Regions from separate parts of the Pectobacterium wasabiae CFBP 3304 genome, predicted to be linked through region 3. Evidence: predicted binding sites of a transcription regulator. Region 3 holds the regulator's gene; each other region holds the start of a gene.

Region 1 (10,347 bases), 1.1 Mb from region 3:
AGGATGCGGCTCACGTGCCATTTGTCGGTAAATGCTGTCAGCGATATTGTTATTGCCACGCCAGTCAGTGGCGCGTTCCGCATAGGTGAACTGATCCATATAATGGCCGTTCATCTCTTGTGCTAACTGTTCGGATGCTGCATAGATTTGCCCTGCCTGTTCGACAAAATGGCAGCGTCCACCATAGAAAGCGATTTGCTCGATTTTTCTTTTTGCCGTGCAGGAGGGCATGACGGCGATAAACGGTAGGCCGAGCAAGCGTGCAAAATAGGCTTCTGACACGGCAGTGCTGCCAGATGACGCTTCGATAATTGGCGTGCCTTCTTTAACCCAGCCGTTGCACAAGCCGTAGAGAAACAAAGAGCGGGCCAGACGATGCTTTAGGCTGCCGCTGGGATGTGTGCTTTCATCTTTGAGGTAAAAATAAATACCGGGGTAATCCGGCAGGGTCAGACGGATAAGATGTGTGTCAGCCGAACGCTGAAAATCTGCTTCGATAGCGCTGATGGCATTTTTAACCCAGGCATTGGTCATGATGGAAACTCGATTAGGCAGTGATGCGAATAGATTAACGAGTTTTCAGGATAAAAAAATTATCTTTTTATCTCTTCATGACCAATTTAATGAAATTATTTTCCCCTTTTATTGTTTATTTGGGGATTTATTTTCTATTAATGTTCTATGGCGTGTGGCTATCCAAAAATCATGGCAATGGCTGCGGCTATGGCGACGAGAGCCATTAAAGTAAATGCCATATTGATGGCACTAATAATAAAAGGGAATGCGATTACGGCGATGCCGAGCATTGCTGAGCTAATGCAAGATCTGGCCGATTCACGGCGAGTGAAGCCGAAAACAGCGAAAATAATCGCGAGACAGCCTAATGCGGATGTCGCGGCAATGACGAGTCGTTGTTCATTGAATGATGGCTCGGGGCGCTGTGTCTGGGGAGCTTTCCCCATCAGTCTGTCTAGGGTTGTGTCTCGGATAGAAACAATTTTCTCTGCGACCCGCTCTTCAATGGAAACCTCGGGCTTTGATGGCCCTGTCCAAAAGTAGGTGACGGAAATAAGCAGTGCCAATGCGCCAAGAACCATCCCAATCGTGCTGAATTTACTCTTTTTATCTGTTGTCATCGTTTCGCCACTCCTGATTGGCATAAAATACGTTGTTGGTCGATATCGTCATAAATCGTAGAATTCAACCAGCCCGTTTATCGTATCACCTTCTGTGAAAAACAATGAAATATCATACTATACAGTTGGTTATATTTTCCTTCCGCAACAAAGGCTATTTACTGCTGTTATCCGTGAAGGTTGAAGATGGTTTTTGTAGGAAGAACAATACTTTTCTCTCTTAATGGGAGAAAGTAGAGGAAAATTTTCTATGGAGTGGCGCTATGTTGGATAAAATTGATCGCACATTGCTGAATATGCTGCAACAGGACTGTACGCTTTCGCTACAAACGTTGGCCGATGCGGTTAATTTGACATCCACACCGTGCTGGAAACGTCTGAAGCGTCTGGAAGAGGAGGGGATCATCCGGGCGCGGGTGGCGCTGTTAGATAATGAACGTCTGGGGCTTGGGTTGACGGCGTTTGTCTTATTAAAGACGCAGCAGCATAACCGTGACTGGTATCAGACATTTACTCGCGTGGTCTCCGATATGCCGGAGGTGTTAGCTTTCTATCGCATGGCCGGTGAATACGATTACCTGATGCAGGTTCAGGTTGCTGATATGAAAAGCTATGATGATTTTTATAAGCGGTTAGTGAATGGTATTCCCGGGCTGGTCGATGTAACATCCAGTTTCGCTATGGAACGAATCAAGCATACCACGGCACTGCCTTTATCCCTGTGATTCATCATCCATACTCGTCATACTTCAAGTTGCATGTGCGTTGGCAGCATTACTCGATACACTGGCGTGTGGCTCGCCCCGTTGGGGCCGCTGCAAGCAGCGTTCAAACTAGCCTCTGGCTGGTTTGTCAGTCACCCGAATCACTTACTTGAGTAAGCTCATCGGGATTCCTTCTTTTGCCGCGTTACGATGCACATTGCTGAGCATCGCCCTAGCGGGCCAACGCGAAGCGTTGTTCAAAACGAGTACGTTTTGTCCTGAAACTTGAATTATTTAGTGTATATCCGTTTTTTGTATAATCACTTTTCTGAGCCTGCCATGGCCCGTCTGACTATTGGAACAAAAACTGCGTGAGACTGTTTGCTCAACTAAGTTGGTATTTTCGCCGCGAATGGCGTCGCTATCTGGGGGCTGTCGCACTACTCATTGCGATTGCCATTCTGCAATTACTGCCTCCAAAACTGGTTGGCGTGATTGTCGATGGTGTGACACAACAGGGTATGTCGATGGCCGAAATGATGCAGTGGATTGGCGTGATGCTACTGACTGCGGTCATGGTCTATTTACTGCGCTACGTGTGGCGAGTGTTCCTGTTTGGTGCGTCTTACCAGCTAGCGGTTGAGTTACGAGAAGATTTTTACCGCCAGTTAAGTCGCCAACATCCTGCATTTTACCAACGTCATCGTACCGGCGATCTCATGGCGCGTGCCACTAATGATGTCGATCGCGTGGTGTTTGCTGCCGGAGAGGGGGTGCTGACGCTGGTCGATTCGATGGTGATGGGCTGTGCTGTGCTGGTGGTTATGTGTACTCAGATTAGTTGGGAGCTCACCCTGCTAGCGCTGCTCCCGATGCCTATCATGGCACTTTTCATCAAACGTTACGGCACCCAACTGCATAACCGTTTTAAATCTGCACAGGCGGCGTTTTCTTCGCTTAACGATCAGGCGCAGGAAAGTTTGACCAGCATCCGGATGATTAAAGCCTTTGGATTGGAAAACTATCAATCAGCGCGTTTCGCGCAAGTTGCCGCAGATGCTGGTGCCAAAAACATGCACGTTGCCCGGGTTGATGCTCGTTTCGATCCCACCATTTATATTGCCGTCGGATTGTCGAATTTGCTGGCTATTGGCGGCGGCAGTTGGATGGTGATCAACGGTTCGCTGACGTTAGGTTTGTTGACCAGTTTCGTCATGTATTTGGGATTGATGATATGGCCGATGCTGGCGCTGGCTTGGATGTTTAATATTGTTGAGCGCGGCAGTGCGGCATACGGCCGCATTCGACAACTACTCGCGGAAGAATCGGTGGTGAAAGACGGCGAGGAATCATTGCCTGCCGAGCGGGGCGTGCTCGCGGTGAATATCTCCGCGTTTCACTACCCTGATAATACCCGTGATGCTTTAAAAAATATTCAATTTACGTTGGCACCGGGCAATATGCTGGGATTATGCGGGCCGACAGGATCGGGGAAAAGTACGCTGCTGGCGTTGATTTTACGTCATTTTGATAGCCGCCCGGGAGATATTCGTTATCACGATCGTCCATTGAGCGCCATTCGGTTGGATGAACTGCGCGGTCGTTTTGCCGTTGTGGGACAAATGCCTTTTCTGTTCTCCGATACGGTGGCACAAAATATTGCACTGGGTCGACCAGATGCCACGCAGCAAGAGATTGAACAAGCTGCGCGGCTTGCTAGCGTACACGATGATATTTTGCGTTTACCTCAGGGTTACCAGACAGAAGTTGGCGAGCGCGGCGTGATGCTATCTGGTGGTCAAAAACAGCGTATTGCGATTGCTCGAGCATTATTGCTAGATGCTGAGATTTTGGTGCTGGACGATGCGTTGTCTGCGGTTGATGGACGAACGGAGCATCAGATTTTGCAAAATCTTAAAACATGGGGTGAGAAACGAACGCTGATCATCAGCGCACATCGTTTGTCGGCCCTAACCGAAGCGGATGAAATCGTGGTGTTGCAACAAGGGCAAACAGTACAGCGTGGTACACATCGGACGCTAGCGGCACAGTCCGGTTGGTATCGGGATATGTATCGTTATCAACAGTTGGAGGCCGCGCTGGATGATGTACCGCAGTCAGAAGGAACGACAAATGAATAGCCCTCAACCGTTTTGGCCGACTCTTAAGCGCCTGCTGGCCTATAGCTCTCCCTGGCGGAAAACGCTGATATTCGGTGTCCTGATGCTGTGGGTTGCCGCTATTGCTGAAGTCTCAGGCCCCGTGTTGGTAAGCTATTTCATTGACGATCTGGTGGCAAAAGGCCAATTCCCGCTGGCGATTGCGGCAGGTCTGGCAATGGCCTATATTTTGCTGAATATTTTGGCCGCCTCGCTGCACTATTTCCAGACGCTGTTGTTTAATCGAGTCGCCGTTGGCGTCGTGCAGCAACTGCGTATTGATGTGATGGATGCGGCTTTGCGTCAGCCGCTGAGTACATTTGATACGCAACCTGTCGGGCAGTTGATTTCACGTGTCACCAATGACACCGAGGTGGTTAAAGATCTCTACGTCATGGTGGTATCAACGGTATTACGCAGCGCGACCCTGGTAGGGGCAATGCTGGTGGCGATGTTCAGCCTGAGCTGGCAAATGGCTCTGGTTGCGTTGATGATTTTCCCAGCAGTAGCGACGGTCATGGCGCTCTACCACCGTTTTAGTACGCCGATTGTGCGTAAGATTCGGCGCTATCTAGCAGACATTAATGATGGTTTCAACGAAGTGATTAATGGCATGGGCGTCATTCAGCAATTCCGCCAGCAGGCGCGTTTTGGTAAGAAACTCGGCGCAGCAAGCGATGAGCATTACGAAGCGCGCATGAAGGCCTTGCGTTTGGAGGGATTCTTGCTACGGCCGCTGCTGAGTCTGTTTGCCGCAATGGTTCTCTGCGGGTTGTTGATCCAGTTTGGTTTTAGCTCGGTTGGAGCGGTTGGTGTTGGGGTTTTGTATGCTTTTATCAATTACCTTGGCCGTTTGAATGAACCGCTAATTGAGTTGACGACCCAGCAATCGATGTTGCAGCAGGCGGTTGTTGCTGGCGAGCGCATCTTTGAATTGATGGATGGTGCAAAGCAAGGCTACGGAAGCGACGATCGTCCTATGGTCTCAGGGCGTGTTGATATTAACGATGTCTCTTTCTCTTATGGCACAGAAAAACGTGTGCTACAGCATATCTCTCTGACGATACCCGATCGTGGGTTCGTCGCATTGGTAGGGCATACCGGCAGTGGAAAAAGCACATTAGCTAGTTTGCTTATGGGGTATTACAGCCCGGATGAGGGCGAGATTCGGCTTGATAACCGACCGTTATCGACGTTGGCCCATAGTGTCTTGCGCCAAAATGTGGCAATGGTGCAGCAGGATCCTGTAGTGCTGGCGGAGTCCATGTTTGTGAATGTGACTCTGGGGCGCGATATTAGCGAAGAGGCCGTCTGGCGCGTGCTGGAGGTGGTGCAACTTGCTGAGCTGGTTCATGATTTCCCCGACGGATTACATACGCGTCTAGGTGAGCAGGGGAATAATCTGTCTACCGGACAAAAGCAACTGTTGGCGATTGCGCGGGTACTGGTGCAAACGCCTAAAATCCTGATTCTCGATGAGGCGACGGCGAATATTGACTCGGGTACGGAGCAAGCGGTGCAAAAGGCGCTGCGTATCATTAGGGAACAGACAACCTTAATTATCATTGCACACCGGCTTTCCACCATCGTTGAGGCCGACACGATTATGGTGCTTCATCATGGACAAACCGTTGAGCGGGGAACGCATGAGCAACTGCTGCAACAGCAGGGGCGTTATTATCAAATGTATCAGTTGCAACTGGCCGGGGAGGATCTCGCTACCCCCAGCATCGAGCCTTTCCCTGTATAACACGACTATCTGTAATTCCACGGTCTGCACCGCGTCGAGTAGTGCAGACCAACAGTCCGTTCATGACTTCGCACCATCAGTAAGCACATCATTCTGCTTTTTGCTCACGCTGCACTGAAAATACACTTTGCGCACTTATTTGGTGCAATTGTTGCCCCGAATTCTTCATTATTCCTTTTCTGCCGCATTTGCTTTTGCTCTTTTCTCTCTCTAATCGCGTTCTCCTTCCTGATTTATGCCAGATAAATCATTTATGGCACACTGTTTGCTTTAATCATTGCGTAGACCGACTTCATAGAGCGCGTAATCGAACAAGTGGCGGGCGAAAGCCTGAACGTAATGGCTAGGGGGAAGATAAATGAAACTGGTTACTGTGGTGATAAAACCATTCAAGCTGGAAGATGTCCGTGAAGCGTTATCTTCTGTCGGCATCCAGGGGCTCACCGTCACTGAGGTGAAAGGATTTGGTCGTCAGAAAGGGCACGCGGAGCTATACCGTGGCGCAGAATACAGCGTTAACTTTTTACCCAAGGTAAAAATTGATATCGCGATTGCAGACGACCAATTGGATGAAGTGATCGACGTCATCAGCAAAGCCGCGTACACCGGAAAAATTGGTGATGGCAAAATTTTTGTCGCCGAGTTGCAAAGGGTTATCCGTATTCGTACGGGTGAAACTGACGAAGCCGCACTTTAACAACACCTAACGTAGATACGTAAATAGGGATGGATGAAAATGAAAAAACGACTCTCTTCATTAGGTCTCGGTGTGGCGGCATTACTCCCGACCTGGGCAATGGCAGCGACACCGACGATTGATAAAGCGGATAACGCTTTTATTATGATTTGTACCGCGCTGGTACTTTTTATGACTATACCGGGCATCGCACTGTTTTATGGCGGCCTGATCCGTTCTAAGAACGTTCTGTCCATGATGACGCAGGTGAGCGTCACGTTCGCAATGGTCTGTATCCTGTGGGTCGTTTATGGATATAGCCTGGCCTTCAGCGAAGGTAACGCCTTCTTCGGTGGGTTCAGCACATTTATGCTGAAAGGCATTGGGATTGAGTCTATCAGTGGCACCTTCTATCAGTTTGTACACGTAGCGTATCAGGCTTCCTTCGCCTGCATCACCGTTGCGCTGATTGTCGGGGCGATTGCTGAGCGTATTCGTTTCTCTGCGGTACTGATTTTCGTTGCGCTGTGGCTGACATTCTCTTATCTGCCAATGACGCACATGGTATGGGGCGGTGGTTATCTGGCTGCGGATGGCGCGCTGGACTTTGCTGGCGGCACGGTCGTTCACATCAACGCTGCGGTTGCTGGGTTAGTTGGTGCTTACCTGTTGGGTAAACGTGCCGGTTTTGGCAAAGAAGCCTTCAAACCGCATAACCTGCCGATGGTGTTTATCGGTACGGCGATCCTGTATATCGGCTGGTTTGGCTTCAATGCGGGTTCTGCGGGCGCTGCCAACGGTATTGCTGCTCTGGCTTTCCTGAACACGGTTGTCGCTACCGCTGCTGCCATTCTGGCATGGGTTGGCGGTGAGTGGTTGGTACGCGGTAAACCTTCTCTACTGGGTGCGTGCTCTGGCTGTATTGCAGGTCTGGTGGCCATTACCCCAGCAGCGGGTACGGTGGGCGTAGGGGGGGCATTGATCATCGGTCTGGCTGGTGGCGTTGCAGGTCTGTGGGGCGTAACGGTACTGAAAAGATGGCTGCGCGTGGATGACCCATGTGACGTGTTCGGTGTTCACGGCGTGTGCGGTATTGTTGGCTGTATCCTGACCGGAGTATTCACGTCGGCATCGCTGGGCGGAACAGGCTATGCAGAAGGTGTGACAATGGCGCACCAGATTTGGGTACAGTTGTTCAGCGTGATTGTTTGCCTAGTGTGGTCTGGCGTGGTGGCATTCGTTGCCTTCAAAGTGGCGGATATGATTGTCGGTCTGCGTGTTCCTGAAGAGCAAGAGCGCGAGGGTCTGGACGTTAACAGCCATGGCGAGAGCGCTTACAACCAGTAAGTGAGTGAGATAGACAGTGAACAGGCGTGGGGAAACTCCACGCCTGTTTTGCTTTACAGCTAACGTTATTCAAATTGCGTCGTTTTAGCATGCAATAAGCCTGTCGGCAGATTTATTGCTGGCGGCGACGCATAACGCCTTCCTGCATACTGGATGCAACCAGTACGCCTTCCCGAGTATAGAATTGCCCGCGCACGAAGCCACGAGCACCGGATGCGGACGTACTTTCCACGGTATAGAGCAGCCAGTCATCCAGTCGGAAATTCCGGTGGAACCACATTGAGTGATCAATCGTGGCAACCTGCATTCCCGCTTCTAAAAAACCGACGCCATGAGGCTGTAAGGCAGTGAGTAAGAAATTGCAGTCAGAGGTATAGCCCAGCAGATATTGATGAATACGCTTATCATCCGGCAGCGGACTGCTGGCACGGCACCAAACGTGTCTCACGGGTTCGTCTACTTCACCCTTTAGCGGGTTATGAAATTTAACCGGCCGCATCTCAATCGGGCTGGCCTGAATAAATTTATCGCGAAAGCGGGGCGGCAGAAGATGTTGCATATCCTGCGCAATTGCTTGTTCGGATTTCAGATCTTCTGGCGGTGCGACGTTTGGCATCACATTTTGGTGCTCAAACCCTTCCTCATGGCTTTGAAAAGAAGCGGTCATATAAAAAATGGGCCGACCATTCTGGATAGCGCTAACGCGTCGGGCGCTAAAACTGTTGCCATCACGCAGGTTTTCAACGTCATAAATAATCGGTTTCTGACTATCGCCGGGCAACAAAAAGTAGCTGTGGAAAGAGTGAATGTTGCGCTCGATCGGAACGGTCTGTTTGGCGGCTGACATCGCCTGCCCCACGACTTGCCCACCAAAGACCTGGCGCAGCCCCAAATCATCGCTTTGCCCGCGAAATAGTCCTTCTTCGAGTTTCTCTAAATGCAGGAGGTCGAGAAGGTGTTGTAGTGATTGACTCATGGTATCGGCCTCAATGGATGCGAATGGCTGGTTATCTGTTTGTTTTTTAATGTATAAAATAGCTGGCTATGTCTTTTTACTGCAATAAATGTGCGAATTTAAGGAAAATATCAGAATTTTGCACCATCATTATTGCGTTGGTTGAATCATACTATTTATGACTACCCGTTTTCGATGCTGGTAGTCTGACAATAATAAAGGAGACTGACCGAATGAAATTATGGCATATCTTAGGCAGTATCACGTTATCGATGACTCTGGTTGCCTGTGCACAGAGAAGTGATTATGGCGTTTCTCCTCAGACTGGCGCACCTGTTACCTCTGTTTCTTCACAGCGCCCGGCTGTCGCAATGCCTGCGGTAACGGGTACAGTGAATATCCGTCAGCGTATTGCGCTACCTCACAGCGCGGTTTTGACCGTTACGGTGTCTGATGCATCGCTGGCAGATGCGCCTTCAAAAGTGATTACTCAGCGTGTGACGCGTACAGAAGGAAAGCAGGCTCCTTTCCAATTCGAGTTACCGTATAACCCGGCTGATATTCAGCCCAATGCGCGTATCTTACTCAGCGCGGCGATTGCGATCGATAATCGTGTTGTCATGGTGACGGAGAACGTCTTACCCGTTATTAGCAACGGGATAAATAACGCCGATTTGGTATTGGTACCTGTTGCTTCAGTTCCGTTACCCGCGAAAAGCCAGGGATCGATGATATCCAATCCGGTGAATGAAACCCCTCATATGCTCCAGGGGCAACCGGCTTCATCCTCTACGGTTCCTGCGCAGCCAATCTGGTAATTCATCGGGATACGCGCCGCTATGGCGCGTATTGCCAGCGATATTTAGCAAGATCAATCTTACCCTGACGATTGAAAATCACGCCTTCCGCCTGTAACGCTGATTTCTGACGTATGTAATCTCCGCCGACGAGCGATATTTCGCCTTTACGATTGATTACCCGATGCCAAGGGAGTTTGCTGTCTTTCGGGAGGCGTTTTAACACACCGCCGACTTGCCTGGATGCTCTTGGGGAATCGGCAAGTTGCGCGATGTCGCCATAGGTCGCTATTTTTCCATAGGGGATCGCCGCGACAATTTGAAAAACGCGTTGGCGGAAATTATCGTTTTCTTCTGACATCCGCGGATATTCCTGCTGTTTCTAAACCGGTTGAACATCATAGTGGCATAGTGAGGTGAGTAAGAAAACAACGGTTAGTATGGGTTAGCTTGCAATTGCCTATCTCATCGCCGATAATGCCCACCGCTTTGTGACGCACAGTAGAACTGTTACAAAGCCGCCAATGGAGGCCCTGTCGGTTCTCCCGCAACACTACCCTGTGGACTCGGTCAGATCCGGAAGGAAGCAGCCGCAGCAGGTGACGTGTGTGCCGGGATGTAGCTGGCAGGGCCTCCACCATTTCTGCTCTTATGCCAATACTCTACCGTCGAATTGATCTTCATCCTCTGCCCATAAACCCAATTCTCAGCCATAAAACCACTCTCATACGTAATCTTTGAGCCGCCATTCGCCGCATTTTATAGGTGTCGTTGACCGATTTCTGTTTCTTCTGGAAGGGGACTGATTTCTTTACTTAGCGAT
Region 2 (10,347 bases), 330 kb from region 3:
CGCTGGCCGCATTACGTGCAATTGCCAGCGGCAAACAGGTCGCGCTAATGGCACCAACAGAGCTATTGGCCGAACAGCACGCTCATAACTTCCGTCAGTGGTTTGAACCATTAGGACTTGAAGTCGGCTGGCTGGCTGGCAAACAAAAAGGAAAAGCGCGTCAGGCACAGCAGGATGCCATCGCCAGCGGTCAGGTTTCCATGGTTGTTGGGACGCACGCCATTTTCCAGCAACAGGTAAAATTCAACGGGCTGGCATTAGTGATCATTGATGAACAGCATCGCTTTGGCGTTCATCAACGCCTTGCGCTGTGGGAAAAAGGCGAAGAACAGGGTTTTCATCCCCATCAATTGATTATGACCGCCACACCGATTCCCCGCACGCTGGCGATGACGGCCTATGCCGATCTGGATACATCCGTCATTGATGAACTGCCACCAGGCAGAACCCCTGTCACCACCGTCGCTATACCGGATTCACGCCGCAGCGACATCATCGAACGGGTGAATAGTGCCTGTCAGCAGGAAGGCCGACAGGCTTACTGGGTCTGCACGCTGATTGAAGAATCCGACCTCTTGGAAGCACAGGCAGCAGAAGCCACCAGCGAAGAGCTGAAGGCTGCTTTGCCGAATCTCAAGGTTGGATTGGTTCACGGCCGCATGAAAGCGCAGGAAAAGCAGGCGGTGATGCAGTCCTTTAAACAGGGGGAGTTGCAACTGCTGGTGGCAACTACCGTTATCGAGGTCGGTGTCGATGTCCCCAATGCCAGCCTGATGATCATTGAGAACCCGGAGCGTCTGGGTCTGGCGCAACTGCACCAATTGCGCGGGCGCGTCGGGCGTGGTGCGGTGGCTTCTCACTGCGTACTACTCTATAAAACACCGATGAGCAAAACCGCACAGAAACGGCTCCAGGTACTACGCGATAGCAATGACGGCTTTGTCATCGCCCAGCGCGATCTGGAAATTCGTGGGCCGGGGGAATTGTTAGGTACACGGCAGACGGGTAATGCCGAGTTCAAAGTAGCCGATCTCCTGCGCGATCGGGATTTGATTCCGCAGGTACACCGCGTTGCTCGTCATCTGCATGAGCACTATCCCGAGCATGCCATCGCGCTAATTGAACGCTGGCTACCTGAGCGCGCACGCTACACCAACGCCTGATCGCAGCAGCGCATTCTTCATTTCCCCTAAAAAATATCCTCTTAAATAATAGAGTTTTGTGAATTAGACGAAATTCATATCAAAAAGATGAGTTGGCAAACGTTTGCTTTCGACAAAGAGATCATTAAAATGCGCTCTTTGTCGTTTCAGGAACGCCAACTTACATCATGACTACCACCACGGAAACGTCCCAAACAGAAGCCGCTGCCGCACCTCAGCGCAGTGAACTCATCTATCGTCTTGAAGACAGACCGCCGCTGCCGCAAACGCTGTTCGCCGCCAGCCAGCATCTGTTGGCCATGTTTGTTGCGGTGATCACCCCCGCGCTACTGATCTGTCAGGCACTGGGTTTACCCGCTCAGGACACACAGCGCATCATCAGCATGTCGCTTTTCGCTTCCGGTCTGGCCTCTATTCTACAAATTAAAACCTGGGGCCCTGTCGGCTCTGGTCTGTTGTCTATTCAGGGCACCAGCTTTAACTTCGTAACGCCGCTGATTATGGGTGGGCTGGCGCTGAAGAACGGTGGGGCAGACGTTCCCACCATGATGGCGGCACTATTCGGTACGTTGATGGTTGCTTCCTTCACCGAAATCATTCTTTCACGCTTCCTGCATTTAACCCGCCGTATCATTACCCCGCTGGTTTCCGGCATTGTGGTGATGATCATTGGTCTGTCGCTGATCCAGGTCGGCCTGACCTCCATCGGTGGCGGCTATGCCGCAATGGGTAATAACACCTTCGGCGCGCCCAAAAACTTATTATTAGCGGGTGTGGTATTGCTGGTGATTATTCTGCTTAACCGCCAGCGTAACCCTTACCTGCGCGTCGCGTCGCTGGTGATTGCCATGGCGGTAGGTTATCTGGGTGCCTGGTTGATGGGCATGCTGCCGGAAAGCACGCCAGCGCCACACGATACGGTCATCATGGTGCCCACGCCGCTGTATTACGGTTTAGGTTTTGACTGGAATCTGTTGATCCCGCTGATGTTGGTCTTCATGGTGACATCGTTAGAAACCATCGGTGACATCACCGCGACTTCCGACGTTTCAGAGCAGCCGGTCAAAGGCCCACTGTACATGAAACGCTTGAAAGGCGGCGTGCTGGCAAACGGCCTGAACTCATGCCTTTCCGCCGTGTTCAATACCTTCCCTAACTCGTGCTTCGGCCAGAATAACGGTGTCATCCAGCTTACCGGTGTTGCCAGCCGCTATGTCGGTTTCGTGGTTTCACTGATGCTGATCGCTCTAGGGCTATTCCCTGCTGTTAGCGGATTTGTACAGCATATTCCGGAGCCGGTTCTGGGCGGCGCAACCATCGTGATGTTTGGTACGATCGCCGCCTCTGGTGTGCGCATTGTCTCTCGTGAGCCGCTGAACCGCCGTGCGATCATGATCATTGCACTGTCACTGGCTGTCGGTCTTGGTGTATCGCAGCAGCCGTTAATTCTACAATTCGCACCAGACTGGATTAAAACATTGCTGTCTTCCGGTATTGCCGCTGGCGGGATTACGGCAATCGTGCTGAATATGGTCTTCCCACACGAAGAAAAATAGCGCCAGCACGCAATAATTTCTGTTCAGTTCATGTAAAAGCGAGCGGTGATGCAACACCGCTCGCTTTTTACTGTCTGTAACAGCATTACCTATTGAGCCTTCAGCGAAATTGCGGCATAAGAACAGTTCTCCCTGACGATTGGCATGGACTGACACGATGAAATTTATCGGGAAATTATTGCTGACCCTACTGCTGATAGCCTTTTTAGCGCTCGTGGTCGTATATGTATTACTGCAAACTAGTTGGGCAGCAGGCTGGGTGAGCAATTGGGTAAACCAGAACACCGACTACCAGTTATCACTGGGAAAAATTAATCATGACTGGTCAACCGCCGATCATATCCAACTCACTGACGTCAGTTTTGGTCAGAAAAACCAGCCACCAACCCTCACTGCAAAGCAGGTTTCCGCAGGGTTTAGCGTGCGCCAAATTACCGAACCGCGTCATTTTGCCAGTCTGGAATTGCAAGGCGGTACGCTGAACCTTTCCCCACAAGCAGCCACACTCCCTATCGAAGCAGATGTATTACAGTTGCGCACGATGGCAATGCAGGCAAAGGACGGCGATTGGCGTCTGAATGGTCAACAGATCAACGGCGGAATTATGCCGTGGCAGCCCGAAGCGGGTTATCTATTGGGTAAACAGGGGCAGTTCCAGCTCAGTGCCCGTTCGCTCGAACTCAACGATATTCCTGCCAGTCAGGTATTGGTGCAGGGCGAAATCAATCACCACCAGTTGATTTTGAACAATTTCGGTGCGGATGTCGCTCAGGGGCAACTAACGGGCAATGCCAGCCGCGCGGAAGACGGCAGTTGGCAGATCGATAATCTGCGACTCAGTAATGTCCGTTTGCAAACCCAAAGGACGCCAGAAGCCTTCTGGCAGCCGGTCACCGAACTGCCTTCTGTTACGGTTAACCGCTTTGACCTAATTGATGCCCGGATTGAAGGGCCGGGATGGGCGTTTATCGACCTTGATGTCGCCCTGCAAAATGTCACGTTTAAGCAGAATGACTGGCAGAGTGAAGGTGGAACGCTGTCGTTCAATGCGACAGACATTGTGAACGGCAACATGCACCTTATTGACCCGATTGTGAACCTGGATTTGTCACCAGCAGGCGTTAACATCAAGCAATTCTCTACACGCTGGGAAGGCGGTTTATTGCGAACCAACGGTAATTGGCAGCGGAGCAATCGCCGTTTACAGCTCAATGAATTTGTTGTTGCCGGGATGGAGTACACGCTCCCCGGTGACTGGCGTCAACGCTGGCAAACAACGCTGCCATCATGGCTGGCAGAAGTGAATGTGAGAAAATTCACGGCCAATCGCAACCTGCTGATCGATATCAACCCAGATTTCCCCTTCCAGCTAACCGCATTGGATGGCTACGGCAGTGATTTACTACTGGCTCGTAACCACCAGTGGGGAATGTGGACAGGATCGTTGAATCTTAATGCCAGTGACGCGACGTTCAATAAAGTCGATGTTCGCCGCCCTTCTCTGGCGTTAGTCGCTGACGATAACCAGCTCGCTATTAACGAACTCAGCGCATTTACGCAAAATGGCATGCTGGATGCTAAAGCAACCATCAATCAGCAACCCGCACGCAACTTTTCCCTATCGCTGACAGGACGCGCCGTACCGCCGGACGTTCTGACGCGTTGGGGATGGCCAGAACCTGCAACGGCACCGACAGGCAACACGAATCTGCAATTGCAGTTGAATGGGCGGCTTGCTGCTGATACACCGTTGAAGCCGACCCTAAGCGGTACGCTGCAAGGCGTGGATAGCAACGACCATCCCATCAGGCAGCAAATGCATCAGGGAACGGTGACGGAAACGCCATAAATATTACGTTTTCGAAATACGGACGAGCAAAACATCCACAGTGTCATAGCGTGCAGAGAGAACAGGGTAACCCCTCATGCTAGAGTTTTAGGGGGAAACACGGTGATGAGGCTCCCGCAGGGATGCCTCGCACCGTGGTAGCACCCGGTATCTCGATCCTTAAATGATCGGTATTAGGGTAAACCCAGTGAAAATCACGGGGTACTGCGGGTTAGCGCGAAGAATGATGTACGGATGGGAAGAACGTCATAATGCTCATCTGCGGGTTAATCAACTTCCGAGCCCCCCTCTTCCAATGGCGCATCAGGCTGAGCTGGCAGCACGATATACACCCCTTCAAATAACGCCCCTTTATTGTCATCACCGAAGAGTTCAACATTTAGCTGCACGCGCGCTTTGCGCCCACGCGCGAGACGATCCAGATCGCCACTCAGTGACCCTAAATCGGCAATGGCACTCGGTCGGCCACTCACTGGTGTACTGTAACGAATATGCGCATCAGCCAGAATAATGGTTCCGCCAAGGTGCCGCTCTCGCAGCAATAGCCAGATCAGCCCCCAACCAGTGAGCGTTGCGAGAGAAAACATACTGCCAGCAAAAAGCGTGTGATGCGGATTCTGGTTACCCGCTTCAGGCATGGTGGTGATAAATTTTTTCCCGGTGTACTGACTTATCCGCACCCCCATTTTTTCACTCAAAGGGATGTGATCATACCAAGCCTGTTGCAACTGCCCGCACCAGTCAGGACGGTGCAAAATATCATCCAGCGTCGCCACCGGCTTAATCATCAGGAAGTGCCTAACTGGCGTCGTTTGTGGCGCAGTGATCTCCCCCTGATTAGCAAAGCCTAGCTTGGAGAAGAAACCCATTGCATCTTCACGGGCGCTACACACCACGCGTTTAACACCTTCCTGACGCGCGACAGACTCCAGAGTAATCGCAAGCAACGTACCGAGCCCTTTCCCTCGCAGATCGGGATGAACGGCTAGAAAGCGGATTGCTGCCTCATTATCCGCATTGATAGAAAGACGCCCAATCGCGACCAGCTTCCCCTGTTCATCAACCACCGTTTGGTGATGTGCCAGCGCATCATAGGCGTCGCGCTCGGAACCTAGCGGTTGGTGTAGAGGTTTACGCAGCATTTCCCAGCGAAATTGATAGTACGCATCCAGTTCTTCCGCGCTTTCAGGTACTCTCAGATGATACATAGCTCTTCCTCTATGCCGATGATGCTTTATTGCACCATGGTTCATAAGATCTCAAACGGCTACAAACGGATAAACGGAACGACAGCGTTATGTCTGTAGCCAAAACGTCACTGGACCGTCATTCACCAATGCGACTTTCATATCCGCCGCAAACTGCCCCGTTTCTGTGTGAACGCCTTGCTCACGACACTGCTCGACAAAATACTGATAGAGGCGATCGGCCTCAGAGGGATGCGCACCGCGAGAAAATCCAGGTCGCATACCACGCTGCGTATCGGCCACCAGCGTAAACTGGGAAACCACCAGCACATTACCACCAGCCTGACGCACATTGAGGTTCATTTTCCCGTCATCGTCACCGAATATCCGGTAGCCCAACACGCGCTCGCAAAGTCGTGTGGCTTTTTGTTCGTCATCACCCTGCTCAACGCCCAACAAGATCAGCAAACCCTTATCGATTTCCCCAATGACATTGCCTTCTACCGTAACGCTGGCGCTGGAAACCCGCTGAATTAGCGCAATCATAAAACCCAACTACTCCTGATGTTATCATTCCCAATAGGGGCGGCACCCGCCCCTGCGATATAAATCATGCTTTGGCCGTCGTTGTCTGCATAGCGAAAAAGTCTGGCACCACCTGACGATCGGTCACCAGAATGCTGTGAATTCCCAAGCTTTGCGCAGCATCGACATTCGCGGCATTATCGTCAAAAAACACGGCCTGCGCTGGCGTAACGCCTTCTTGCGTCAGAACATGTTGATAAATCGCCAATTCAGGCTTACGTAGCCCAATGTCTTGCGACAAATAAAGTCTGTCGGCAGCCGTTCCCACTTCTGGAAATAACGCAGGCCAGTGTGAACAATGGAGGCGATTGGTATTCGACAGAATCACCACGCGGTGGCCTTCCTGACGCAGGCGCTGCATGACGTCGATAACCTCAGGACGCAGTGCGACAAAAATAGCCTGCCAGCCAGCGGTGAATTGCTCGAAACTCAGTGCAATACCCATTTCCTGACACAGTCTGGTGGCAAATTCCTCGTCGCTAATTTCGCCCCGCTCATGCTGTTCAAACGCCTCACCCATCACAAAACGCTCTTGCAACGTTGCGAGCGGCGCGCTGCTCAGATTACTCCAGACGCCCAATACTCTTTTGAAATCAATATCAATGACAACATTACCCAAATCAAAGATATACAGCATGGTAGCCACCTCCTGACGTAATCGTAGGATTTTCACTGTAGCGGGAAATGGAGAAACTGAACAGGGAGGAAATATAAGGAAAGGTTAAAGTGGAAGAAAGCGCATAAAATTCAGGGCACCCGAAGGTGCCCTGTTGCGTGACAATACAAATCGGTCTGAAATTAGACGTCTTTGCTGCCGCGGCTCGCGCGCTTACGATCGTTTTCGGTCAGGTGACGCTTACGAATACGAACAGACTGCGGCGTAACTTCAACCAATTCGTCATCATCAATGAACTCCAGCGCTTGCTCCAGAGACATTTTGATAGCTGGAACCAGCGTGGTGGCTTCATCAGTACCTGATGCACGCATGTTGGTCAGTTTCTTACCGGTCAGACAGTTTACGGTCAGATCGTTAGAACGTGAGTGAATACCGATGATCTGGCCTTCATACACTTCGGCACCGTGTCCGAGGAACAGCTTACCGCGATCTTGCAGGCTGAACAGTGCAAACGCAACGGCTTTACCCTGACCGTTAGAGACCAGTACACCGTTCTGACGCTGGCCGATTTCGCCCTGACGCACGTCATCGTAGTGGCTGAACGTGGAGTACAGCAGACCCGTACCAGACGTCATAGTCATGAATTCGGTACGGAAACCGATCAGACCACGAGCAGGGATCAGGTAATCCAGACGGATACGACCCTTGCCATCTGGGATCATGTCTTTCACATCACCTTTACGCTCACCCATGGCTTGCATGACTGAACCTTGGTGCTGTTCTTCGATGTCCAGCGTCACGTTTTCAAACGGCTCTTGGTTACGACCGTCGATAACACGGTTAATAACCTTCGGACGTGATACGGCCAGTTCAAAACCTTCACGACGCATGTTTTCGATCAGAACTGACAGGTGCAATTCACCACGGCCAGAAACGCGGAACGCATCAGCGTCTTCGGTTTCGTCAACGCGCAGGGCAACGTTGTGCACCAGCTCTTTGTTCAGACGCTCCAGAATCTGGCGCGAGGTCACATACTTACCTTCTTTACCGCAGAATGGTGAAGTATTGACGTTGAAGAACATGGTAACGGTAGGTTCATCGACGCTCAGTGCTGGCAGTGCTTCGACATTCTGCGGATCGCAGATAGTGTCGGAAATGTTCAACTCGCCCAGACCGGTAATCGCGATGATATCGCCCGCTTCCGCTTCAGTTGCGTCGATACGCTCCAGACCCAGGTGAGTCAGAACTTTACCCACTTTACCGTTACGGGTTTTGCCTTCGCTATCAACAATAGTGATTTGTTGGTTAGGCTTCACTTTACCGCGCTTGATACGGCCGATACCGATAACGCCAACATAGTTGTTGTAGTCCAGTTGAGAAATCTGCATCTGGAACGGCGCATCCATCTCAACCTGAGGCGGAGAAACGTGATCGACAATAGCTTGATACAGCGGAGTCATATCTTCCGCCATCTCGTTATGGTCAAGACCCGCGATACCATTCAGCGCAGAGGCATAAATGATCGGGAAATCCAGTTGCTCGTCGGTCGCATCCAGGTTCACGAACAGGTCGAATACCTGATCGACAACCCAGTCAGGACGCGCACCAGGACGGTCAACTTTGTTGATAACCACAATTGGTTTCAGACCGTTGGCAAATGCTTTTTTGGTCACGAAACGCGTTTGCGGCATCGGGCCATCCATCGCATCAACAACCAGCAGTACCGAGTCAACCATCGACATTACACGCTCAACCTCGCCGCCGAAGTCGGCGTGTCCCGGGGTATCTACGATGTTAATACGGTAGTCTTTCCAATTAATGGCGGTATTTTTTGCGAGGATGGTAATTCCACGCTCTTTCTCCAAATCGTTGGAGTCCATTACACGCTCAGTTGCTTCGACACGTTCACCGAACGTTCCGGATTGTTGCAACAGCTTGTCAACCAGGGTGGTTTTCCCATGGTCAACGTGCGCAATAATGGCGATGTTACGCAAATTTTCGATCACAGCTTTGCCTCAGGCATTTAGAAATAGCGCGCTATTGTACACGTATTAATCGAGGGACTAAACAAGATCACAAGCATCTATGATAAACAACCTAGAGCTGCCTGCTTTGTGATCCCTTTCACGGTGCAAAAGCGCTACAAGCGAACATGAATGCACCAAATAAGTGCAATAATTCACATACGGAGCACCATTTTGGTGCTTTAGACTATAATGGTGCAGTGGGTTTACGTAAGAAAGCCCCAAGGGGCAACACATTGCACGAATTTAAAAAGTTGGCACACTTTTAGCTTTAGTCTACTCACGGCAACAACATCAATCCACAACGATATTCGTTCCACGACGATAAATGACCAATCGGGAGAACCAAGTATGTCCGCAGAACATGTTTTGACGATGCTGAATGAGCACGAAGTGAAGTTTGTTGATTTACGCTTCACGGATACCAAAGGTAAAGAGCAGCACGTCACCATTCCGGCTCATCAAGTCAATGCCGACTTCTTCGAAGAAGGTAAAATGTTTGATGGTTCCTCGATTGGCGGCTGGAAAGGTATTAACGAGTCAGACATGGTTCTGATGCCTGATGCCAGCACCGCGATGATCGATCCGTTCTTCGAAGATTCCACGCTGATCATTCGTTGTGACATCCTTGAGCCAGGCACCATGCAAGGCTATGACCGCGACCCGCGTTCTATCGCGAAACGTGCGGAAGATTTCCTGCGTTCTTCAGGCATCGCCGACACCGTACTGTTCGGGCCAGAGCCAGAGTTCTTCCTGTTTGATGACATTCGTTTCGGCAGCAGCACGTCCGGCTCCCACGTTGCTATCGACGATATCGAAGCCTGCTGGAACTCCGGTACAAAATACGAAGGCGGTAACAAAGGTCACCGTCCAGGTCTGAAAGGCGGCTACTTCCCAGTTCCACCTGTCGACTCAGCACAGGACATTCGTTCTGCTATGTGTTTGACCATGGAGCAGATGGGTCTGGTTGTTGAAGCTCACCACCACGAAGTGGCTACTGCTGGTCAGAACGAAGTGGCTACCCGCTTCAACACCATGACCAAAAAAGCGGACGAAATTCAGATCTACAAATATGTCGTGCATAACGTGGCTCACGCCTACGGTAAAACAGCAACCTTTATGCCAAAACCTATGTTCGGTGATAACGGTTCTGGTATGCACTGCCACATGTCTCTGTCTAAAGACGGTACTAACCTGTTCGCTGGCGACAAATACGGCGGCCTGTCTGAACTGGCTCTGTTCTACATCGGCGGTGTTATCAAGCACGCTAAAGCCATCAACGCCTTGGCGAACCCAACCACCAACTCATACAAGCGTCTGGTCCCAGGCTATGAAGCCCCAGTTATGCTGGCTTATTCTGCCCGTAA
Region 3 (10,347 bases):
TTCGGCAATAGCCATGGCCTGCTGAAAAGCTACTGCTCCAGCCGTCATTCCATGTCCAGTTGCGTGATTGCCGAAGTGAATGGCGATATGGAACGGGATTATGCTTACACCGTCGGCCGTGCGCTGGAAGATTTACTTAGCCCTGAATGGGTGGGTGAAGAGTGCGCGCGTCGGACGTTATCTCGTCTGTCCCCGCGTAAATTGCCAACCATGCAGGCACCCGTGATGTTTTCTGCGGAAGTGGCGACGGGTCTGTTTGGTCATTTGGTTGGTGCCATCAGCGGCGGTAGCGTTTATCGCAAGTCCACTTTCCTGTTGGATAAACTGGGTCAGCAGATTCTGCCGGAGTGGCTGACGATTGAGGAATTGCCGCACTTGTTGAAAGGGCTGGCTTCTACGCCGTTCGATAGCGAAGGTGTGCGGACGCAGGCGCGTGAAATTGTGACGGCGGGCGTGTTGCAGACGTGGCTGATGACGAGCTACTCCGCGCGTAAGCTGGGGATGCAGAGCACTGGCCATGCGGGGGGGATTCATAACTGGCGGATTGCCGGACAAGGTTTGGATTTCAACGGTATGTTGAAACAGATGGGCAAAGGCCTGCTGGTGACCGAACTGATGGGGCAGGGCGTGAGCGGTGTGACGGGGGATTATTCTCGTGGCGCATCTGGCTTTTGGGTCGAAAACGGCGAGATTCAGTATCCGGTCAGCGAGATTACGATCGCGGGTAACTTGAAAGATATGCTGCGTAATATTGTGACGGTGGGGAACGATATCGAAACCCGGAGCAATATCCAGTGTGGTTCCGTGTTGCTGCCTGAAATGAAGATCGCAGGGGAATAAGTTTGCGCTGTGTGGGTAACCGTCGCCGTCGGCTGTGTCCGACGGCTGTTACTCTATAGCATTTATCTGGCTTAGCGGTGGTACTCGCCTGCGGCTTCTGGCTGATAGAGTAGTTCTAGTACTTCAATTCGCGCTTCTTCACCGTTTGGCAACTGCCAGGTGATAGCGTTTCCCACATGCATTCCCAATAGTGCTGCGCCCAGCGGAGCCATCACCGACAGCGGTTCTTTACTGTCTTTCACGGCAGCGGGATAAACCAGCGTGCGGATATGCTCTTCGTGGGTATTCAGATCGCGGAAACGCACCCGACTATTCATGGTGACGACATGTGAGGGAATCGATGCTGAAGGCAGAATTTCTGCCCGATCCAGTTCTTCATTCAACGCCTGTGCGATATCGCTGTCCGCAAAGGCGGGCTGCTCCAATAACTTATCCAGACGTTCTGCATCTAATTCACTGATTGTCAGGTTAGGTTTCGTCATACTCCTCTCCAGTTGGTATTTTCAGATGATATAAAAATAACCCCCGCGGATTAACGCAGGGGGTATAAGAAAATATGATATATGTGGATAGTAGGGGGTTCGGAGGGGAAAGTGAAGCACTAAGGTGTACAGATAGCCAGCTAAGGAAATGGCTAGTCTTCGTCGAACCCGGCTTCAAACAGCCCGATGACGGCAGCAAGCGCCTGTTCTTCATCTGGACCAGCGGCTTCGACCTCAATGAGACGTCCTTTAGCCGAGTCCAGCATCAGCATAGCAATCACGCTACTGGCTTCGGCTTCGGTGCCGCTGTCATTACGCAGTATCACTTCTGCATCAAAGCTCTGCACCAGCTCGAACAGCTTCATCGCTGGGCGAGCATGCATCCCGAGCTTATTTTTGATTTCAACCGTTTGCCGGACTGTCATGGGTCACCTGGCTATACTGGCTTGCTGAATATTACGTGGGTTTACGTTTTTCCAGTGTACGGTGGCGCGACTGTACGTTCTTACCGCGCGAGCGGAAGTAGTCTGCCAACTGCTCAGCGACGTATACCGAGCGGTGCTTACCGCCAGTGCAGCCAATGGCGACGGTCAGGTAGCTACGGTTATTGGTTTCCAGCATCGGTAGCCACAGTTCGAGATAGCTACGAGTCTGGTAGATGAAATTGTGAACTTCGGTATGTCTATCGAGGAAGGACGCTACGGGCTTATCCAGACCTGTCATCGGGCGCAATTTTGGATCCCAGTGCGGGTTCGGCAGGAAACGCACGTCAAAGACGTAATCCGCATCGATAGGAATACCGTGCTTGAAGCCGAACGATTCGAACACCATCGTAAGCTCGCGTTCCCGCTTGCCGAGCAGTCGTGTACGCAGCATTTCGGCGAGTTCGTGCACCGACATCTCTGAGGTGTCGATAATCAGATCGGCGCGTGAACGCAGCGGCTCCAGCAGATCGCTTTCTTCATCAATCGCACTTTCCAACGACAGATTCTTGCTGGACAGCGGATGCAGGCGACGGGTATCGCTGTAGCGGCGGATCAACGTATTGCGATCGGCATCCAGAAACAGCAGTTGGGGCGAGAAGCTGGATGGCAGTTGCTCCATGGCATGCTCGAAGATCTCTGGAGATTCCGGCATATTGCGCACGTCAATGCTGACCGCTGCGGAAATATTACGAGCCGCAAGCGTATTCGCCAGTTCTGGCAGCAGAACCACTGGTAGATTATCTACGCAGTAGAACCCCATATCTTCCAATGCGCGCAGGGCGACAGATTTTCCTGAACCTGAGCGACCGCTGACAATCATCAGTACCATCTGACGACTCCCCTCTGGCAACGTGATGGCGAATTTTCATTGCCATGATTTTTATGATGTATCGCTAAAAAATGACGGCTTAGCGCATGGATTGCAAGCATTCTCTCGTTCTACCGCGAATAGCCCGTCATCGTGAGTATGACTATCATCTAGCTTAATCCGCTTCCGTCATAATCTGGTACAGCTCTTCATCGCTTTGCGCCGCCCGCAGGCGTCGGCAAACTGTTTTATCCGCCAGCCGCTTGGCAACAAGCGACAGGGTATGCAAATGGGTTTTACATTGTTCAGCCGGAACCAGCAAGGCAAAAAGCAGATCAACGGCCTGATTATCAATCGCATCGAAAGCGATCGGTTGCTCTAGCTGGATGAAAACACCGATGGCACCCAGCGCATTATCGTCTTCCAGCTTACCGTGAGGAATGGCAATGCCGCCGCCGATTCCCGTGCTGCCCATCCGCTCCCGGGTCAGGATGGCATCAAAGATAATCTGCGAGGGAATGTTAAGCTGCCTAGCGGCCAGCTCGCTGATAATTTCCAATGCCCGTTTTTTACTCTGGCAATGGACGGTGCTTCGGGTGCACTCAGGACGTAATACGGTGCTGAGTTGCAATACGGGATCGTGGCTCATTTTATTTTCACTTCTGGTGATCCCGCCCTATCCATTGGATGGGGCGGGTTTGTTCCTTTGCCAAATGGCAAAGGAGAAAATTAGTGCTGCTTGAGTTTATCTTTATGCTTATTGAGCTGTCTTGCCAGCTTATCAATCAATAAATCTATCGCGGCGTACATATCTGCCGCTTCGGAGGTTGCATGCAGCTCCCCACCATTAACATGGAGCGTGGCCTCGGCAATTTGCTGAACTTTTTCCACTCTCAATACCACATTGACCTGATTAATCCGGTCAAAATACTGCTCTAATTTGGCAAATTTTCCATTTACAAAATCACGCAGTGGTTCAGTGATCTCGATGTGGTGTCCGGTAATGTTGAGCTGCATAGTGTCTTCCTTCTCTGTTGAGATCAAACCAGTTGTTTACGCTGATTTGATGGTGGGATAGATAAAGACTCTCGGTATTTTGCGACGGTACGGCGCGCCACGATGATGCCCTGCTCGGAGAGCAGTGTGGTGAGCTTGCTGTCGCTTAATGGCTTCGCAGGGTTTTCCGCTGCGATAAGCTTTTTCACCAGTGCACGGATAGCCGTTGACGAAGCTTCTCCGCCGCTATCGGTATTAACGTGGCTGGAGAAGAAATATTTTAGCTCAAAAATGCCGCGTGGGCTGTGTAGGAATTTCTGTGTCGTCACGCGTGAGATGGTGGATTCATGCATATCTACCGCTTGGGCGATGTCTGCCAATACCATGGGCTTCATGAATTCTTCACCCTGCTCGAAGAAATCCTGCTGCTGCTCGACGATGCAGCGGGTTACTTTTAGCAGCGTATCGTTGCGACTCTCCAGACTTTTGATGAGCCAGCGTGCCTCTTGCAGGTTACTGCGGATGAATTGCCCGTCGCTGTCGTTGCGCGCGCTGTTACCCAGCGCTGCATATTGTTGGTTAATCTGCAAACGGGGAACGCTGTCGGTGTTCAATTCAACGACCCACACTCCCTGCACCTTGCGCACCAGCACATCAGGGATCACATATTCGGATTCACCCGTGTTAATTGACTGCCCCGGACGTGGGTCGAGCGATTGGATCAGCGCCAACGCTTCTTTCAGCACTTCCTCTTTCAGGCGGGTCACGCGGATCAGGCTACGGAAATCGTGGTTAGCTAACAGATCAAGATGATCGCTGACGATCAGGCGAGCTTCGAGCAAGCGCGGCGTACGGTTGTCAAACTGGGAAAGTTGTACCAGCAGGCAATCGCGTAGATCGCGAGCAGCGACGCCAACAGGATCAAAGCGCTGCACGCGTTTAAGTACGGCTTCGACCTCTTCCAGCGTCACGTCGTCGTCACCGATGCTGTCAAGAATGTCTTCCAGCGGCACGGTCAGGTAGCCAGTGTTGTCCACCGCATCCACAATCGACGTTGCGATGGCCGCATCAGTATCCGAAAACGGCGTCAGCTCAACCTGCCACATCAGGTAATCCTGAAGCGTTTGCGTGGTTTCGCCTTGATAAATAGGCAGTTCTTCGTCGCGATAGTCAGAACCCGTGCCCGACGGTGTGCCTGCGGAATAAATCTCATCCCAGGTGGCGTCGAGCGGCAATTCTTCCGGCATGTCCCGTTGTTCAAGGGCTTCACCGGTATCCAGTGAATCGCTGTCTGCCTTTTCGAATGACTCGATTTCGTCGTGCTGATCCGTTTGTTCGAGCAACGGATTGCTTTCCAGCGCCAGTTGAATCTCCTGTTGCAATTCAAGCGTGGACAACTGCAACAGCCGAATTGCCTGTTGGAGCTGTGGAGTCATGGCCAGTTGCTGGCTAAGCCTGAGTTGCAAACCTTGCTTCATAAATCGCGCTAACGTCCCATAAGTACTGCAAAGAGAAAATATTACCCTATCAGAGTCGGAAGCCTTCGCCCAGATAGACGCGTTTCACCTGTTCATCGGCCAGAATATCGTTCGGTGAACCGTGGGCGATCAGGTTGCCCTGACTCACGATGTAGGCTCGTTCACAGACATCAAGCGTTTCGCGGACGTTATGATCGGTAATCAACACGCCAAGCCCGCTGTCACGCAGATGCTCAATGATTTTTTTAATATCCAGTACGGAGATCGGGTCTACGCCCGCAAACGGTTCATCCAGCAGGATGAATTTGGGATTTGCTGCCAGCGCACGCGCAATCTCTACGCGGCGTCTTTCCCCACCGGACAGCGATTGTCCCAGACTATCGCGCAAATGAATAATATGGAATTCTTCCATTAGTTCATTGGCACGATCTTCCTGCTGCTCGGTGGTCAGATCTTTACGGATCTGTAATACCGCCATCAGGTTGTCATAGACGCTTAAGCGACGGAAAATAGAGGCTTCCTGCGGCAGATAGCCGATGCCACGCAAGGCACGTTCGTGCAGAGGGAGCAGGCTGATATCGTCGTCGTCGATGACGATGCGCCCTTCATCGCGCGGGACGATGCCGACGACCATATAGAACGTGGTGGTCTTCCCGGCCCCGTTCGGCCCGAGTAGGCCGACGATTTCACCGGAATTCACGGTAAGGCTGACGTTTTCCACGACTTTACGGCCTTTGTACGCCTTGGCCAAATTTTCTGCGGTTAATGTTGCCATAGCTTATTCAGTAACCCGTGGTTGCGATTGTTGAGAACGAGAAGGCTGGCTCTTTTTCTCTTTTTCCTGAAGCTGAGAGGGGACTAACACCGTCGTCACACGTTTGCCTTTATCGCTGGTCGCTTCCATCTGCTGCTGTTTCACCAGATAGGTGATGCGATCGCCTTTTACATTGCTGTCCTGCTGTTCCAGATAGGCATTGCCTGTCAGTACCAGAAAATCAGTAGCCAGCTCGTAGCGGATTTTTTGCGCGTGGCCTTTTACGGGTTTGCCGTTGTCCTGCATCTGGTAGAACGTCACGGGGTTACCGTAACCTTCCACCACTTCACTGCCTTGCGTACCCTGTGGGCGCGTCACGACAACCTTGTCGGCTTTCACTTCGATCGTTCCTTGCTTCACGACAACATTGCCCGTGAACGTCACTGTGTTGCCCTGCATATCCAGAGATTGCTGTGCTGAATCAATGCGAATCGGTTGGTTGCTATCGCCCGTGACAGCAAAGGTGGAAACGCTGACGGCGAACAGCGAGCTGGCGATCAGGGTGTTACGCATCAGGTTATTGGTTTTGGATTTCATAAGAGGTTTTTACCTTTTCGATCAACTCGGCCGTTTTATTACGCAGATTTCCGCGCATTTTCATTCCGCTTGAGGTAAAGCTGGTGCCGTACAGGGTGACTTCATCATCGGAAGAGACGTCCTGCGTGACCAGATTCACTTGGGCATTATTCGTTGTGATACGCTGAAGCTGCGCGTCCTTCGTCAGGCTATTCACCTCAACGTGGCCGTACAGATAGAGCATCTTGTCTTTTGTCAGCTTGGCGCGATCGGCACGTACTGACCAGGTTGCAATGCCCTGTTCATTGAACAGCGTGGCAACGGGGGTCGTAAACCAACTCAATTGCTCGTTGTTGAAATACTCCGCCTTTTCCGAAATGAGTCTGTAGCTCAGCTTGCCCGCAGGGCTGTATACCTGAGTGTTGGTCTTTTCGCTGGTATAGACTGGCACCGTAGGGTCATTTGCATTCGGTGCCGGTACGGTGTCGTCATCCGCAATATTCCAACCGATGAGGACCAGTACCAACAGAGCCAGGAAAGCGGTCAGCCAACGCTTGGTGTTACTCATATTGACAACCCTTTGGCATGCTCCAGCTTATTCTGCGAGAACAGAATCAAATCACACAGCTCACGCACGGCACCACGGCCACCCGCAATGCGAGTGACATAATCCGCACGTGGTAACAGCAACGGGTGGGCGTCTGCCACGGCAACGCTCAGACCAACCTGTGCCATCACTGGCCAGTCGATCATGTCGTCGCCGATATAGGCCACTTGATCTGCTGTTACCGATAGTTTATCCAACAGATCGTTGAAGGCCAAAACCTTATCTGATTGCCCCTGATAAAGGTGGTTAATGCCCAGCGTTTTACACCGATCGACCAGTAGTTTTGCGGAACGCCCAGTAATGATGGCAACCTCAATACCAGACGTCAGCAGGCAGCGAATTCCATAACCGTCACGGACGTTAAACGCTTTCAGCTCTTCGCCGTGGTTACCCATGTAAATCAGACCATCGGACATCACGCCGTCAACGTCGCAGATTAACAGGCGAACTTCACGGGCTTTATCCAGTACCTGTTGATCGACCGGCCCATAACAGGTAGCGGTTTGCGCCCTGGTTTCACTCATTCACAATTATCCTTTCTTTTTAAACCACGCCAGCCCGCAACATATCGTGCATATGGACAATACCGACCAGACGATCGTTTTCTGCCACCAGCACTGAGGTGATGTGGCGCGACTGCATCAGGTTAAGTGCATCTACCGCCAGCATCTGCGGCGCGACCCGGATGCCGCCCGCGGTCATCACATCAGCAATACGCGCGCTGTTCAAGTCAATATTCATGTCGAAGATGCGGCGCAGGTCACCATCGGTGAAGATACCCTGAATTTTCATATCCGCTTCGCAGATTACCGTCATACCCAGATTTTTGCGCGTAATTTCCACCAGCGCATCACGCAGCGAGGCATTGTGTGGGACATGGGGGATCTCGTCGCCTGAATGCATAATATCGCTGATACGCAGTAAAAGTTTGCGGCCAAGTGCGCCACCGGGGTGAGATAGGGCGAAATCTTCGGCAGTAAAACCGCGCGCCTGTAGCAAAGCCACGGCGAGTGCGTCGCCCATGACCAGCGTTGCGGTGGTGCTGGTGGTGGGTGCCAGACCGAGCGGGCAGGCTTCCTGCGGAACGTTGACGCACAGGTGTATATCCGCCGCTTTACCCATCGTGCTTTCTGGTGCGCTGGTCATGCAGATCAGGAACACTTTCTGGCGTTTCAGAACAGGGATCAGCGACAGGATTTCATGGGATTCGCCAGAGTTGGAAATCGCGATCACGATATCGTGCGGCGTCACCATGCCGAGGTCACCGTGGCTGGCTTCACCCGGATGAACGAAAAAAGCGGGTGTACCGGTGCTGGCGAAGGTTGCGGCAATTTTGCAACCGATGTGGCCGGATTTGCCCATTCCCATCACCACCACTTTGCCCTGGCAGTGAAAGATCTTTTTGCAGGCGAGGGTAAAATTGTCGTCAATATACTGATCTAATTGCGCAAGCCCATCGCGTTCTATACTCAGTACCTGCTTGCCCGCCTGCTGGAAATCGAAATCGGGTTGTAGCCTATGTTCGGATAGTGCACGGTCAGACTGCTGTTTTAGGTGAGCGTCTTGTTCAAACGGTGACATACCAATAGTCCTGATTATGGTTAAAAACGGAACAGCATAATTATGAAAAACAGAACAACACCGTAAGGTAGGCGATAAACGCGCAGCATAATAATACGCCTGCGCCCTGTCCTATACGGCGTTTTTTGCTGAGGCACAGTGCAGTTAACAGCACGCTCGCCGCCAGCATGACCCAATAGTCGCGCTGAAAAACTTGAGGATTCAGTGCGCCTGGCGAGAGTAGTGCGGGTACGCCCAGTACAATCGCAATATTAAAAATATTCGAGCCAATCAGGTTGCCCAGCGCGATATCATCTTCTTTTTTCAATGTCCCGACGATGGCCGTAGCGAGTTCAGGCAGGCTGGTGCCGATCGCCAATATGGTCAGCCCGATGGTCAATTCGCTGACATCGAAGTAGCGTGCAATGACGGTCGCGTTATCCACGACCATACGGGCGGCCATGGGTAAAATAATCATACCGAGAATCAGCCACAGCACGGCAGCCATCTGATTGCTGTCGTCTTGCGGAAGCTCTGCCAATTGCTCACGCGTCAGGCTGTCGCCGCCTTCCTGCTGCGCCTGTTGTGCCATACGCAGTATTAACGCCAGACACAGAATAGCGGCAAAGAGCAGCATCATGCCGTCGGCACGGCTCAGGTAGCTATCATGCAGTAAAACGCCACACAATAAAGTGACGGACACCATGAGCGGCAATTCCCGGCGCAACAGGGCCGAATGTACGGTTAGTGGGCGAATGAGCGCTGCGCTGCCAAGAATGAGTAAGATATTGGTGATATTGGAGCCAATCACATTACCGACGGCCATGTCGTTCTGATCGTTTAAAGCTGCGGTAACAGAAACGATCAGCTCAGGTAGCGACGTGCCGAAGCCGACAATGGTGATGCCGATGACGAAAGGCGGTAAGCCGAGAGAACGCGCAAGCACAGCCGCGCCATAGATAAGACGATCGGCACCGTAAACCAGCAGTAGCAAGCCAACGAACAAGAGTAGTGTTGCAAAAAGCATGCAGCGTCCTTTAATAGGATATATACCCGTCATACTTCAAGCTGCATGTGCGTTGGCTTTTCTCTCTCACTCCAGTCACTTACTGCTGTAAGCTCCTGGGGACTCACTGCGCCGCCGCCTTCCTGCAACTCGAATTATTTAGTGTATAATCACTGGCTTGTTGTCGAATAAGTCAGTATTTCTGGACGATTTTCGCACAAAAAGCATTTTTCTGTGATGAGCGCTAATTCTGACGGTGCTTGGCGAAAAAGTAAAACCTGTCGCGATAAGTAAAATCAGGTAACGGTTTATGCCGCCATTTTGGACAAGAACTTACGGTAAGTTTTTGTAAAACTCTCACTCTGATGAAAGTCAGCCGTTAGGCTAATGCCGATCGTTTAAGAGCCGAGATACACGGAGCGACCACGGGGCGAGGTGTCCCTACGGGAACCTCATCCCCGTGTTTCTCCTAAAATGAGACTTAAGTGACCAGCATTAATCCGTTAGGCTGGAGTGAAAGACGCTCTATAAGCGTACTGGCGTACTGATTGGTAAGGAATGGAAATAATGAACCATGAGGCAACTAATCTGGTCGAAATCCGTGGTCTTAGCTTTCGGCGCGGAGAGCGAGAGATTTTCACAGACATCACGCTGAATGTCCCTAAAGGCAAGGTCACGGCAATCATGGGGCCTTCCGGTATCGGTAAAACCACGTTGCTGCGTTTGATCGGCGGGCAACTATCGCCGGACAGCGG

What was found. Region 3 encodes sigma-54, which starts transcription at its own class of promoters, with help from an activator protein. Its sites were predicted from a motif close to GTTGGCACANNTTTCGCTNT; they were not measured.
Positions count from the first base shown of each region.
Region 1: a site for sigma-54 is predicted at 6,002-6,021, ahead of glnK (P-II family nitrogen regulator). Genes of this name have one in related genera too.
Region 2: a site for sigma-54 is predicted at 9,234-9,253, ahead of glnA (glutamate--ammonia ligase). Genes of this name have one in related genera too.

Region 1 is NZ_CP015750.1:3,196,324-3,206,670, forward strand. Features, by position in the region: gene A7983_RS14420 (PLP-dependent cysteine synthase family protein) at 1-534, opposite strand, end outside; gene A7983_RS14425 (hypothetical protein) at 693-1,136, opposite strand; gene A7983_RS14430 (Lrp/AsnC family transcriptional regulator) at 1,400-1,861, shown strand; gene A7983_RS14435 (SmdA family multidrug ABC transporter permease/ATP-binding protein) at 2,212-3,981, shown strand; gene A7983_RS14440 (SmdB family multidrug efflux ABC transporter permease/ATP-binding protein) at 3,974-5,749, shown strand; gene glnK (P-II family nitrogen regulator) at 6,108-6,446, shown strand; gene amtB (ammonium transporter AmtB) at 6,486-7,772, shown strand; gene tesB (acyl-CoA thioesterase II) at 7,885-8,748, opposite strand; gene A7983_RS14460 (YbaY family lipoprotein) at 8,961-9,545, shown strand; gene A7983_RS14465 (MGMT family protein) at 9,565-9,885, opposite strand; RNA gene ffs (signal recognition particle sRNA small type) at 10,059-10,155, shown strand.
Region 2 is NZ_CP015750.1:1,770,581-1,780,927, reverse strand. Features, by position in the region: gene recG (ATP-dependent DNA helicase RecG) at 1-1,163, shown strand, start outside; gene A7983_RS07950 (nucleobase:cation symporter-2 family protein) at 1,331-2,719, shown strand; gene A7983_RS07945 (AsmA family protein) at 2,877-4,568, shown strand; gene fabY (fatty acid biosynthesis protein FabY) at 4,835-5,776, opposite strand; gene dtd (D-aminoacyl-tRNA deacylase) at 5,864-6,301, opposite strand; gene yihX (glucose-1-phosphatase) at 6,366-6,977, opposite strand; gene typA (ribosome-dependent GTPase TypA) at 7,139-8,962, opposite strand; gene glnA (glutamate--ammonia ligase) at 9,332-10,347, shown strand, end outside.
Region 3 is NZ_CP015750.1:2,104,195-2,114,541, forward strand. Features, by position in the region: gene pmbA (metalloprotease PmbA) at 1-840, shown strand, start outside; gene rnk (nucleoside diphosphate kinase regulator) at 912-1,322, opposite strand; gene npr (PTS phosphocarrier protein NPr) at 1,475-1,747, opposite strand; gene rapZ (RNase adapter RapZ) at 1,779-2,636, opposite strand; gene ptsN (PTS IIA-like nitrogen regulatory protein PtsN) at 2,791-3,264, opposite strand; gene hpf (ribosome hibernation promoting factor) at 3,345-3,632, opposite strand; gene rpoN (RNA polymerase factor sigma-54) at 3,656-5,089, opposite strand; gene lptB (LPS export ABC transporter ATP-binding protein) at 5,139-5,864, opposite strand; gene lptA (lipopolysaccharide ABC transporter substrate-binding protein LptA) at 5,868-6,440, opposite strand; gene lptC (LPS export ABC transporter periplasmic protein LptC) at 6,421-6,987, opposite strand; gene kdsC (3-deoxy-manno-octulosonate-8-phosphatase KdsC) at 6,984-7,550, opposite strand; gene kdsD (arabinose-5-phosphate isomerase KdsD) at 7,570-8,607, opposite strand; gene A7983_RS09570 (calcium/sodium antiporter) at 8,648-9,613, opposite strand; gene mlaF (phospholipid ABC transporter ATP-binding protein MlaF) at 10,160-10,347, shown strand, end outside.